2 regions of the Cupriavidus sp. UYPR2.512 genome follow, and region 1 is predicted to be linked to the other one. Evidence: riboswitches for the same ligand, from Rfam matches in the RefSeq annotation. Region 1 holds a riboswitch; the other holds the start of a gene.
The links. Region 1 has a riboswitch for glycine ahead of gcvT (glycine cleavage system aminomethyltransferase GcvT). Riboswitches for the same ligand answer to the same signal wherever they lie in the genome.

Region 1 (5,641 bases):
TCCTTCACCGCCATATAGCCGGCGTGCGGGCCGCCGAAGCCCAGCGGCACGCCGAAGCGCTGCGAATTGCCCACGGCCACGTCGGCACCCCATTCGCCGGGTGCGGCAATCAGGGTCAGCGCCAGCAGGTCGGCGGCAGCCACCACCAGGCCGCCGGCGGCGTGCACGGCGGCGGCGATGGCGCGGTAGTCGTTGACGTCGCCGTTCACGCCCGGGTACTGCAGCAGCACGCCGAAGGCGTTGGCCGCGGCGGCATCGGCGGCGGGGCCGACCTTGACCTCGATGCCCATCGGCAGCGCGCGCGTGCGTACCACTTCCAGCGTCTGCGGCAGCACGTCGTCGGCCACATAGAAGGTGTTCGAGTCGTGCTTGTTCACGCGCTGCAGCAGCGTCATGGCTTCGGCCGCGGCAGTGCCTTCATCCAGCATCGACGCATTGGCGATATCCAGCCCGGTCAGGTCGGTGACCATCTGCTGGAAGTTCAGCATCGCTTCCAGGCGGCCCTGCGAGATTTCCGGCTGGTAAGGCGTGTAGGCGGTGTACCAGGCCGGGTTCTCGAAGATATTGCGCAGGATGACGCCGGGCGTGACGGTGTTGTAGTAGCCCTGGCCGATAAAGCTCTTCAGCACGCGGTTCTTGCCTGCCAGGCCGCGCAGCTTTGCCAGCGCGGCTTCCTCGCTCAGCGGCTCGGTGAACTCGCCCATCGGCATGCCGTCACGGCGGCGGATGGCGGCGGGGATGACGGCGTCGATCAGCGCGGCGCGGCTGTCATAGCCCAGCACCTTCAGCATGTGCTGCTGTTCGGGGGTATCGGGGCCGATATGGCGGGCGGCGAAGGCGTCGCGCGCCTCCAGTTCGGCCAGCGTGGGCCGGTTCACTTGGGCGGCGTTCATGGGAAGCGGGGCGTTCCTTGGCAAGAACCTCGTGGGGTGCGCGCCGGCCGGTGGTCAGCCGGGACGGCGCGCGTCTGTCTGCAGTGGCCGGTCCGCCGCCAAGCGGCAGGGACCGGCGCCGCCGGCGTCAGGCGCCGACGCTGGCCTTGTAGGCGTCGGCCGACATCAGGCCGTTGACGTCGTCGCCGTTGGCCGGCTTGAGCTTGAACAGCCACGCGTCGAAGGCGTCGGCGTTGACGCTCTCCGGGGCGGCCGTGGCGGCCTCGTTGACCGCGATCACTTCGCCGGCCACCGGGGCGTAGATGTCGGAAGCGGCCTTCACCGATTCCACTACCGCCAGCGCGTCGCCGGCACCGACCGACTTGCCCACTTCGGGCAGTTCCAGGAAGACGATGTCGCCCAGCGCATCCTGCGCGTGGTCGGTGATGCCGATGGTGAGCGTGCCGTCGGCTTCGACGCGTACCCACTCATGCGACTCGGTGTATTTGAGGTCAGCGGGGAAATTCATGAAGGTTCTCCGGATACAGATCTGTTTCTTGTTGGGTGATGCCTGCCCGGCGCAAGTAGCGAAAAGCGCCGGCAGGCGAGGGCGACCGTTGGTATGAGCCTCAGCTCACGAGTGCCTTGCCATTACGCACAAACGGCAGTTTAACCACAGTCGCGTTGAGTTTGCGGTCGCGGATCTCCACCTGCACGGTATCGCCCACGGCGACACCCTTCGGCAGGCGGGCAAAGGCGATGGACTGGGACAGCGACGGGCTGAAGGTGCCGCTGGTGATTTCACCGTCACCGGCCGCGGTGATCACCTTCTGGTGGGCGCGCAGGACGCCGCCCTTGTCGCGCAGGATCAGGCCGAGGAATTGCTGGCGCGAACCGGCCGCGGCCAGCGCCGCCTTGCCGGTGAAGTCGCGCTCGCTTTGCAGGTCCACCGTCCAGGCCAGGCCCGCATCCAGCGGCGAGGTGTTGATATCCATGTCCTGGCCGTACAGGTTCATGCCGGCTTCCAGGCGCAGGGTGTCGCGCGCGCCCAGGCCCGCCGGGCGCACGCCGGCGGCATGCAGCTTTTCCCAGACAGCGGCAACGTTCTCGGCCGGCACCACCAGTTCGAAGCCGTCTTCGCCGGTGTAGCCGGTGCGGGCCACCATGATCTCGCCGATGGCCGGGTCCTGGACCACGGCGGCGTTGAAGGGCTTGAGCGTGTCCGAAGGCTGGGTCGAGGGGAAGGTACTCCACACCCTGGCGCGGGCGTTGGGCCCCTGCACGGCGACGATGGCCAGAGGCTGCACGCCAGCAGGCGCAACATCTTCACGGCGCGGCGTGATGGTCACATCACTGCCGGTGGCGGCATTGCGCGCGCGGATCCATTCGATGTCGCCCAGCGCGGTGCTGGCATTGACCACCAGGCGGAAGCGGTCCTCGGCAAAAAAGTAGACGATCAGGTCGTCGATCACGCCGCCTTTCTCATCGAGCATGCAGGCGTAGAGCGCCTTGCCCGGGGTCTGCAGCTTGTCGACATTGTTGGCCAGCAGGCCGCGCAGGAAGCTGCGGGTATTGGCGCCGGTGAGGTCGACCACGCACATGTGCGACACGTCGAACATGCCGGCGTCGGTGCGCACAGCATTGTGTTCTTCGATCTGGGAGCCGTAATTGACCGGCATGTCCCAGCCGCCGAAATCAACCATGCGGGCGCCGAGGGCGCGGTGGATGGCGTTGAGGGGCGTGGCCTGGAGCGTCATGGAATCCTCGGGGCAGTCTCGGTTGGCGAAAACAAAAAAGGGCCATCCGCCGCAACGCTCGCCGCGCCTGAATGTGGCGTAGCAATCCGCTGCGGCGGATGACCCCTCTGTCCTCGATACCTGAGAGATTACAAGGCGGATCCTGATCGGACCCCGTCCTCGTGCGCCCCTTCGGTGGGCACGCTCGCCACGAATGGCGGGTGCCGCTCTCCAGAGTGCGGCATGCATCGTGTGCATATTGCATGCCGATCCGATCGGTCCGTGGTGCCTGAGAGTTTTCGGGTGATACCCCTTCGGCGGCGCAGGCGATGCGCGCTCTCCCGGTCGGATGCGCGCAATGTACGGGAGGCCCCGGCCTTTGTCAAACCAGCCAGGAGGAGCCTGCCGTACCTGCGGCGGCCTGGCTTACTTCTTCTTGTCGTCAGTGACAACGTTACCGATCACGCCGCCCACGGCCGCGCCACCCAGCGTACCCAGCGCACTGCCTTCGGTGAGGATGGCGCCGCCCACGGCACCCGCGCCTGCGCCAATGGCGGTGTTACGTTGCTTCGGGGTCATGTCCGAGCAACCGGCAAAGGCCGCGACGGTCACACCGATCAGGGTCACCTTGGTCAAAGTCTGCAGGGTTTTCATTATTGGCTCCGATGTGATGATTTAAGCATGTCAAGCCCGCCGCGCAGGCCGGGGACATATCAGTTAGAGCGTTGGCTTGCGCGATTGGCTCCGGCCTTTACGAAGTGTTACGCCGGTGACACAACCGGCCCCGTCAACGCGGTTTGCGCTGACTGACCTGCCGCGGCCAGCGTGTTAACATCGCCAGCTTTGCCGCCGCGCCCGTTTTGGGGTGCTGGCGTGTCCCGCCTGGCCTTCCGCTGTTCCTGCTGATTTCGCTGCCTCCAACCGCATCCCTCGCATGACCCATGGCCTGAACCCCGCCCAATCCGAAGCCGTCCGCTACCTGGACGGCCCTTGCCTGGTGCTGGCCGGGGCGGGCTCCGGCAAGACCCGGGTGATCACGCAGAAGATTGCGCATCTGATCGAGGACAAGGGTTTCGAGCCGCGCCATATCGCCGCCGTCACCTTTACCAACAAGGCCGCCAAGGAGATGCAGGAGCGCATCGGCAAGCTGATGGAGGGCAAGACAACGCGCGAGGGCAAGCGCATCCCGCTCAAGCAGCTGACGGTCTGTACCTTCCACTCGCTCGGGGTGCAGATCCTGCGCATGGAGGCCGAACACGTCGGCCTGAAGCCGCAGTTTTCGATCATGGATTCGGACGACTGCTTCGGCCTGATCCAGGAGCAGCTGGGCACCACCGACAAGAAGCTGATCCGCGGCGTGCAGGGCACGATCTCGCTGTGGAAGAACGGCATGGTCGATCCGGAGGCAGCGATCGCGCAGGCCGCCAATGCCGACGAGCACCAGGCCGCGCTGGTCTACCGCAACTACGTGGCCACGCTGCACGCCTACCAGGCGGTGGATTTCGACGACCTGATCCGCCTGCCCGCCGAGCTGTTCGCGCGCAATGAAACCGTGCAACTCAAGTGGCAGAACCGCCTGCGCTACTTCCTGGTCGACGAATACCAGGACACCAACGCCTGCCAGTACCAGTTGCTCAAGCTGCTGGCGGGCGGCTCGCACCTGCGCGCGCCGGCCTTTACCGCGGTCGGCGACGACGACCAGGCCATCTATGGCTGGCGCGGCGCCACGCTGGACAACCTGCGCGGGCTGCAGACCGATTTCCCGGACCTGAAGGTGATCAAGCTGGAGCAGAACTACCGCTCCACGGTGCGCATCCTGGAAGCGGCCAACGCGGTCATCGCCAACAACCCCAAGCTGTTCGACAAGAAACTGTGGAGCGAGCACGGCATGGGCGACCCCATCGCCATCCACCCGATGAACGACGAGGAGCACGAGGCCGAGTCGGTGGTGTTCCGCCTGTCCGCGCACAAGTTCGAGCGCCGCGCGCAGTTCCGCGACTACGCCATCCTGTATCGCGGCAACCACCAGGCGCGGCTGTTTGAGCAGATCCTGCGGCGCGAACGGATTCCCTATGTGCTGTCGGGCGGCCAGAGCTTCTTTGACAAGGCCGAGATCAAGGACATCTGCGCCTACCTGCGCCTGATTGCCAACCCCGACGACGATCCCGCCTTTATCCGCGCCATCACCACGCCGCGCCGCGGCGTGGGCAACACCACGCTGGAAGCACTGGGCACCTTTGCTGGCCAGGCCAAGGTGTCGCTGTTCGAGGCCGCGATGATGGGCGGCATCGAAGGCAAGCTGCAGCCGCGCCAGCTGGAGCCGTTGCGCGTGTTCTGCGAATCGATGGTGCGGCTGGCCGACCGTGCGGCCAGGGATCCGGCCACCGTGGTGCTGGACGACCTGATGCAAGGCATCCACTACGAGGCCTACCTGTATGACAGCTTCGACGAACGGCAGGCGCAGTCGCGCTGGACCAATACGCTGGAATTCCTGGACTGGCTCAAGCGCAAGGGCACCAAGCCCGAAGGCGCCGAGGGCGAGGAAGCCACCGGCTTCGACAATGCCGACGGCTTCGGCAGCGAAGGCAAGAACCTGCTCGAGCTGACCCAGACCGTGGCGCTGATGAGCATGCTGGAAGGCCGCGAGGAAGATCCCGACGCGGTGCGGCTGTCCACACTGCATGCGTCCAAGGGGCTGGAGTATCCGCACGTGTTCCTGGTCGGCGTGGAAGAAGGCATCTTGCCGCACTGCCGCGAAGACGAGGACATGAGCGACGAAAAGATCGAGGAAGAGCGGCGGCTGATGTATGTCGGCATCACCCGCGCCCAGCGCAGCCTGCATGTCAGCTGGTGCAAGAAGCGCAAGCGCGCGCGCGAGACCTACTCGTGCCAGCCTTCGCGCTTTATCGGCGAGATGAAGCTGGAGGAAGCGCCTGCGCCGGTGGATGAAACCCCGGCGATGAGCCCCAAGGACCGGCTCGGCGCGCTCAAGGCGCTGCTGGGAACCGGCGCCAAGACAGCCCCGGGCTGAAC
Region 2 (5,641 bases), on a different contig from region 1:
GACGATGTCGGCATGCTGCGCCCGCGGGTCTTCCAGCGGGCGCTGTGCCAGCAGCTTGCCGTCCTTCCAGCGCCCCACCGAGACCGTGGGCTTGCCTTCGCGCACGTTGAACCAGACCATGTGCATCGTGCCATCGGGCGCAACCGAAGCACCGGGGCCGTGGTGCGGACAGGCGTCGATGCGCCAGTCGTCGAAGGTGGCGCGCTGCATCGGCGTGGCCTTGCCGTCGGTGCCCAGCAGCGCCAGCGCGTGGTCGCGCGCGTTCGGCGGGAATACATGGCGCCACAGCGCCAGCATCTTGCCGTCGGGCGTGGGCGACAGGGCGATGCGGCAGCATTCGCACGACTGGTCGGCGATCTTGTAGTCGCCCTGGAAGGTCTTGCCCTGGTCGGCCGAGACCGCGTAGTAGACCGCGGCACCGGCATACGGCTGCTTGCGCGCCTCGGCGGCAACCACGTCGCGCTTGTCGATCCAGCTGACGAAGACGCGCCCGGCGTGGTCCACCGCGATGGCGTCAAAGCGGTGTGCGATCTGGTCGCGGTTGGCATGCACCGTCAGCGGTTCGTCAAAGGACTTGCCGCCATCGGTGGAGCGCGCAAAGCGGATAAAGCCGGTCCACGGCTTGGGCAGCGGCTGGGTCCAGGTGACGAAGATCTCGCCGTCGCGCCCGGTGGCGACCTTGGGCCGGCTTTCATGATCGGCGGCGACGGCTTCCGGCGTGCTGTTGACATGCCGCGCCGGCCCGAAGCTGCGGCCGTCATCGCTCGACGCCCGCACGGCGACATAGGGGCCGTCCTTGTAGGCGATCCACAGCTTGCCGTCTCGATCGAAAGCGGCGCCGGTGCCCAGCTCGCTCATCTTCGCGGCCTTGGCCTGCCCGCCGTGGCCGCTGTGATCGCCGTGCGTTTGCGCGCTCGCGCCCAGCGCGGCACAGGCCATCATCAGCCCGGCAACGATCAAGCGCAAACCGGGGCGAACGCCTTGCATGGTTGTGGTCAGGTTCACGTGCTCAGAAGGAGAGTTTCGCCTCGGCGTAGAACGTCCGGCCCGGATACGGGTGGTAGACGTAGTAGCGCTGGTCGGTGAGGTTGTCGATGCCAAGCCCGAGGCGCACGTTCTTCGCGGGCCTGTACGTCACCTTGACGTCAAAGGTCAGGAAGCTGCTGGTGCCGCCGAAGGTGTCGGGATGGATGTCGGAATTGTCGAGCGTATTGTACTGCCGCCCCGAATAGGTCATGGCCAGCGTGCCGGCCCAGGCCGGCGTGATGCGATAGGTGCCGGCCAGGTTGGCGCGCCACTTGGGGATGCGGTAGAAATACTTGCCCGCCGAGGCCGGGTTGTTGGCGTTCTCCAGTGTCTTCGAATGGTTGTAGGCGCCGCTGGCCGACAGGTCGAAGCCGCTGACGAACACATCGCGCGCGTCATAGGCCAGCTCGATGCCGCGGGTGCGCACGCGATCGACGTTCTGAAAACTGGTGACGGTCGGGAATACCGTGGTGTTGGTCTGGCTGACCAGTGCATCACGGATATCATCCTCATACACCGAGACCCGGAAGTACGAAGAATCCACCGTGCGCTCGAAGGTCAGGTCCTTCGAGAACGATCGCTCGGGCCGCAGGTTGGGATCGTTGTTAGTCAGCGCGGTCCCGGTGATGCGGCCCTGGAACAGCTCGCTGACAGTGGGGTAGCGATAGGCCTGGCCCAGCGACAAGCGGCCCAGCCAGTCCTGCCCGAATGCCTTCTCCAGCGCCAGTTTGGGCGACCAGTTGGATTCGCTGCGCACCGGGTAGCCGATATCCACGCCGGGCTGGCTGCGGCTGCCGTCATAGGCGCGCCAGTGTTCGTAGCGCACGCCGGGGATCAGCTTCCAGTCCTCGGCGAAGTACCAGGCGTCCTGCGCATAGAGCGCCTGGGTCTCGGTCTTGCCGGCAAAGGCGTTGTTGAAGGCGGTGATGGTGGCCGCCTGCCAGTCCGAGGTGTTGTAGGAAGTGTTGCTCAGCCGATAGTTGTCATAGTGGTAGCCGAACGTGACCCAGTGCCCGCCCTGCAGCTGCTGCGGGCGGTAGTCGGCCTTCAGGTCGAGCGTGCGCCAACCGGTGCCGTCGCCATAGGTCACCGTGCCCGGCCCGCTGCCGACGGTGTTGGCGCTGCGGCTGATGTCCTTGCTGACATCGAACAGCGACGCCACGCCCGAGAAATTCCAGCCGGTCTCGTTGCGCGTGCGCAGCGACAGCCCGTAGAGCCAGCGCGCGTCCTCGCCATTGCCGGGCGCAAAGGCGTTGGCGGGAATCACATACTGGTAGCCGCCGATATTGACCGGACCGCCCGACACCACATTGCCGCCGGCATCGCGCAGGTAACTGCCGGTGGCGCTGGAGCGGTCCTGCTGCCAGTAGGCGGCGGTGAACTGGGCCTGCAGCGTATTGGTGATGTCGTAGCCAAGCTTGAGCTTGAGCTGGTCCTGCACCGTGTGCGTGACGCCCTCGCTGTTCACGCCCATCACCACGCGGTCGCGGCCGGTCTGGTCCTGGTCGAAGTAGGCGCCGGAGACCGGCGTGTCCGCCGCGCCCGCGGGCCGGGTGGAGCGCGCCGCGGTATAGAAGCTCAGCGGCTGGCTCTTGCTGTCCTGCCGGTCCACGCTGACCAGCCACGAGAACGGCCCGACGCGGTCGCCCACATAGGCGTTGGCGTGGACCCCGTTGAAGTTGTCGTGCGTGCCGTACAGCCCGAAGCGCTGCGTGAACAGCTGCACACTGGCATCGCCCTCGAACTTCTGCGGCGTGCGCGTGGTGATCAGCACCGTCGCGCCCAGCGAGTTGCCGGGATACAGCGCCGAATACGGGCCGTACAGCACATCCATGCGCTCGATCTCGGCGCTGTTGACCAGCGACCAGCGCGGCGGGAAGCTGAAGTCCGAACCCAGCAGGTTGGACAGCAGCAGGCCGTCGGCATAGACCAGCCCCCGCGCCGACTGGCGCGAACTGGTGCTGCGCACCGAGATGATCGAGTTCATATCGCCGATGAAGCGCTTGCGTACGGCGAGGTTGGGCGCGTATTTGAGGGCGTCTTCCGTGTTCACCACATTGAAGTCGGCCATGCGGCGGCTGCTGATGCCGTAGGCTGGCGAGGGCGCGTTGGGCGGTATGGCCGGCGTCTCGCCGCGCTCTGACTTGGCCGAGACCACCACCTCCCGCAGCGGCGCGGGCGCGTCCACCGCCTGCGCGGCGGCAACAGCGGGGCCCATCAGCACCGCCGAAACGGCCAGCGCAATGCGATTTTTCTTCACCGGGAAACCTTCTTGTCGTCTTTTTGGCTCGCCCCACCTGAGCGCAGCATACGGCGCCTCTCCCCGAGAGCGAGCGCTGACATTTTATGGGGCATGGGGATGCAGGCCGATGCGACATAGCGACGCGGGCTGCCGGGCCATATTCGCCCATATCCGCGTTAACCCGTATATCCAATACAGGGCCTAGTCTCTAAATTGCCACGACTGGCCTCAAGCCAGCGTGATGCAGGGAGAGACTGCGCGCGGCGCCCGCCGCGGACAGCGCCGAAGGAGCAACCGCCCCGGAAACTCTCAGGCAAAAGGACCGGCATCACCAGTCAGTGCACTCTGAAGAATGCCGGACACTATCGTCCGCCGGCATACCGAAGGAGCAAGCGCGCCCCGCCCTCGCGGCCGGGTGTCGTGAATCTCTCAGGTCCAGAACAGAGGGGGCGTCCGCCACGCATATTGCGTCCGGGCTCCCACCATCGACGTTCCTGGAACCTGCAGATCATGAAATCAATCGCTGTCATCGGCGGTGGCATCACGGGTGTCACCACTGCCTACGCGCTGGCCCGGCGCGGATTCTCCGTCACGCTGTTCGAACGGCACCGCTATGCCGCCATGGAGACCTCGTTCGCCAACGGCGGCCAGTTGTCGGCCTCCAACGCCGAGGTCTGGACGCATTGGTCGACCATCGTCAAGGGCATGAAGTGGATGCTGCGCAACGACGCCCCGCTGCTGGTCAATCCCCGGCCGAACTGGCACAAGCTGTCCTGGTTCGCCGAGTTCATCGCAGCGATCCCCCACTACCGCCGCAACACCATCGAGACCGCGCGCCTGGCCATCGCGGCGCGTGAGCACCTGTTCGCCTGGGCGGCGCAGGAAGGCATTGATTTCGACCTGAAGAAGGAAGGCATTCTCCATATCTACCGCGACAAGGCCGGCTTCGAGCATGCCGGCCGGGTATCGGCGCTGCTGGCGCAGGGCGGACTGGAGCGGCGCGCCGTGACGCCCGGGGAGATGCGCGCGATCGAGCCGACGCTGGCCGGGTCGTACTACGGCGGCTACTTCACCGAGAGCGATTCCACCGGCGACATCCACAAGTTCACCAACGGCCTGGCGGCAGCCATCGATCGACTGGGCGTGCGCTGCCTGTACGGCCAGGACGTGCGGGCGGTGAAGACCGACGGCAGGCGCGCCACCGTGACGGTGCAGGACGGCGCCGACACGGCCACCTCCAGCTTCGACGGCGCCGTGATCTGCGCCGGCACCGCCAGCCGCGCGCTGGCCGCGGGGCTGGGCGACCGGGTCAACATCTATCCGGTCAAGGGCTATTCGATCACGGTCAACCTGACCGACGAAGCCAGCCGCGCCGCGGCACCGGTGGTAAGCCTGCTCGACGACGAAACCAAGCTGGTCACCAGCCGCCTGGGCGACGACCGCTTCCGCGTGGCCGGCACCGCCGAGTTCAACGGCTACAACCGCGATATCCGCGCCGACCGCATCCGCCCGCTGGTGGAATGGGTGCAGCAGTGCTTCCCTGGCGTCAGCACGCGCAGCGTGGTGCCTTGGGCGGGCTTGCGGCCGATGATGCCGGACATGCTGCCGCGCGTGGGGCGCGGGCGTGCGGCATGCATCTTCTACAACACCGGGCATGGGCACTTGGGGTGGACTTTGTCGGCGGTGACGGCGGATTTGGTGGCGGGGGTCGTTGACAAGGCGCTGGGAACCGCGCCGGCTGCGGTACCGGGCGCTGCCCTGGCACTGGGCCAGGCCTGATGTTGCGGGGGTAAAGGGCTCAGGTAAGTAAGCCGCACGCGCATTTTCAAGAGTCAGCGATTTCTGAATCAGCTGCATGGATTCAAACTTCGCCCGCGCCTGGAAATGCGACGTCTCTCATCGATTCCCCGGTACCGACAGGAAATACTGGTGGCGTCATCGGATCACCGATGATCGGGTGTGGAAAGCCCGGATGTTTAAGGTGGACAGGCGTTGCGCTTGTAACGTGCAACGCCTGTGTGCTCGCACGAACCAAGCTGGTTCCCTGGCGGGCCGGGCGAGGCAGCCGCAAGGCTGGCCGGTTCCCCACCTTAGACCGGTCTTTCCACCCTCGCTGTCTGGCCCGCCGCCCTCATGTGGAAATGAGTGGCGCGCATTCACTAGTGGGGAATCAATGACAACGATCGATGAAATGACCAACGAATGTCTGCAGCAGGTTCGCGCAGGAATTGACGGTGTTCTCGTACTCCTGGATCACGAAAGCGAACGCTCGGAGGGCTGCTTCAGCGCGCTTTGCCTGCTTGGCATGGTGAAGACGCAGCTTGATGGGCTGATGACTGAACGACAGCGGCTGCAATAGCAGCTCGCGGGTGT

Region 2: linked by a shared signal. The riboswitch ahead of A3A5_RS0131745 (D-amino acid dehydrogenase) and the one ahead of gcvT (glycine cleavage system aminomethyltransferase GcvT) in region 1 are both predicted to bind glycine.

What each region holds. Positions count from the first base shown of each region.
Region 1 is NZ_KB903142.1:6,933-12,573, reverse strand. Features, by position in the region: gene gcvP (aminomethyl-transferring glycine dehydrogenase) at 1-893, opposite strand, end outside; gene gcvH (glycine cleavage system protein GcvH) at 1,021-1,401, opposite strand; gene gcvT (glycine cleavage system aminomethyltransferase GcvT) at 1,502-2,629, opposite strand; glycine riboswitch at 2,727-2,853, opposite strand; glycine riboswitch at 2,875-2,962, opposite strand; gene A3A5_RS0123555 (glycine zipper 2TM domain-containing protein) at 3,035-3,262, opposite strand; gene A3A5_RS0123550 (UvrD-helicase domain-containing protein) at 3,543-5,639, shown strand.
Region 2 is NZ_KB903175.1:9,419-15,059, forward strand. Features, by position in the region: gene A3A5_RS0131735 (sialidase family protein) at 1-1,005, opposite strand, end outside; gene A3A5_RS0131740 (TonB-dependent receptor) at 1,010-3,286, opposite strand; glycine riboswitch at 3,504-3,603, shown strand; glycine riboswitch at 3,604-3,722, shown strand; gene A3A5_RS0131745 (D-amino acid dehydrogenase) at 3,734-5,047, shown strand; gene A3A5_RS0131750 (DUF1484 family protein) at 5,442-5,627, shown strand.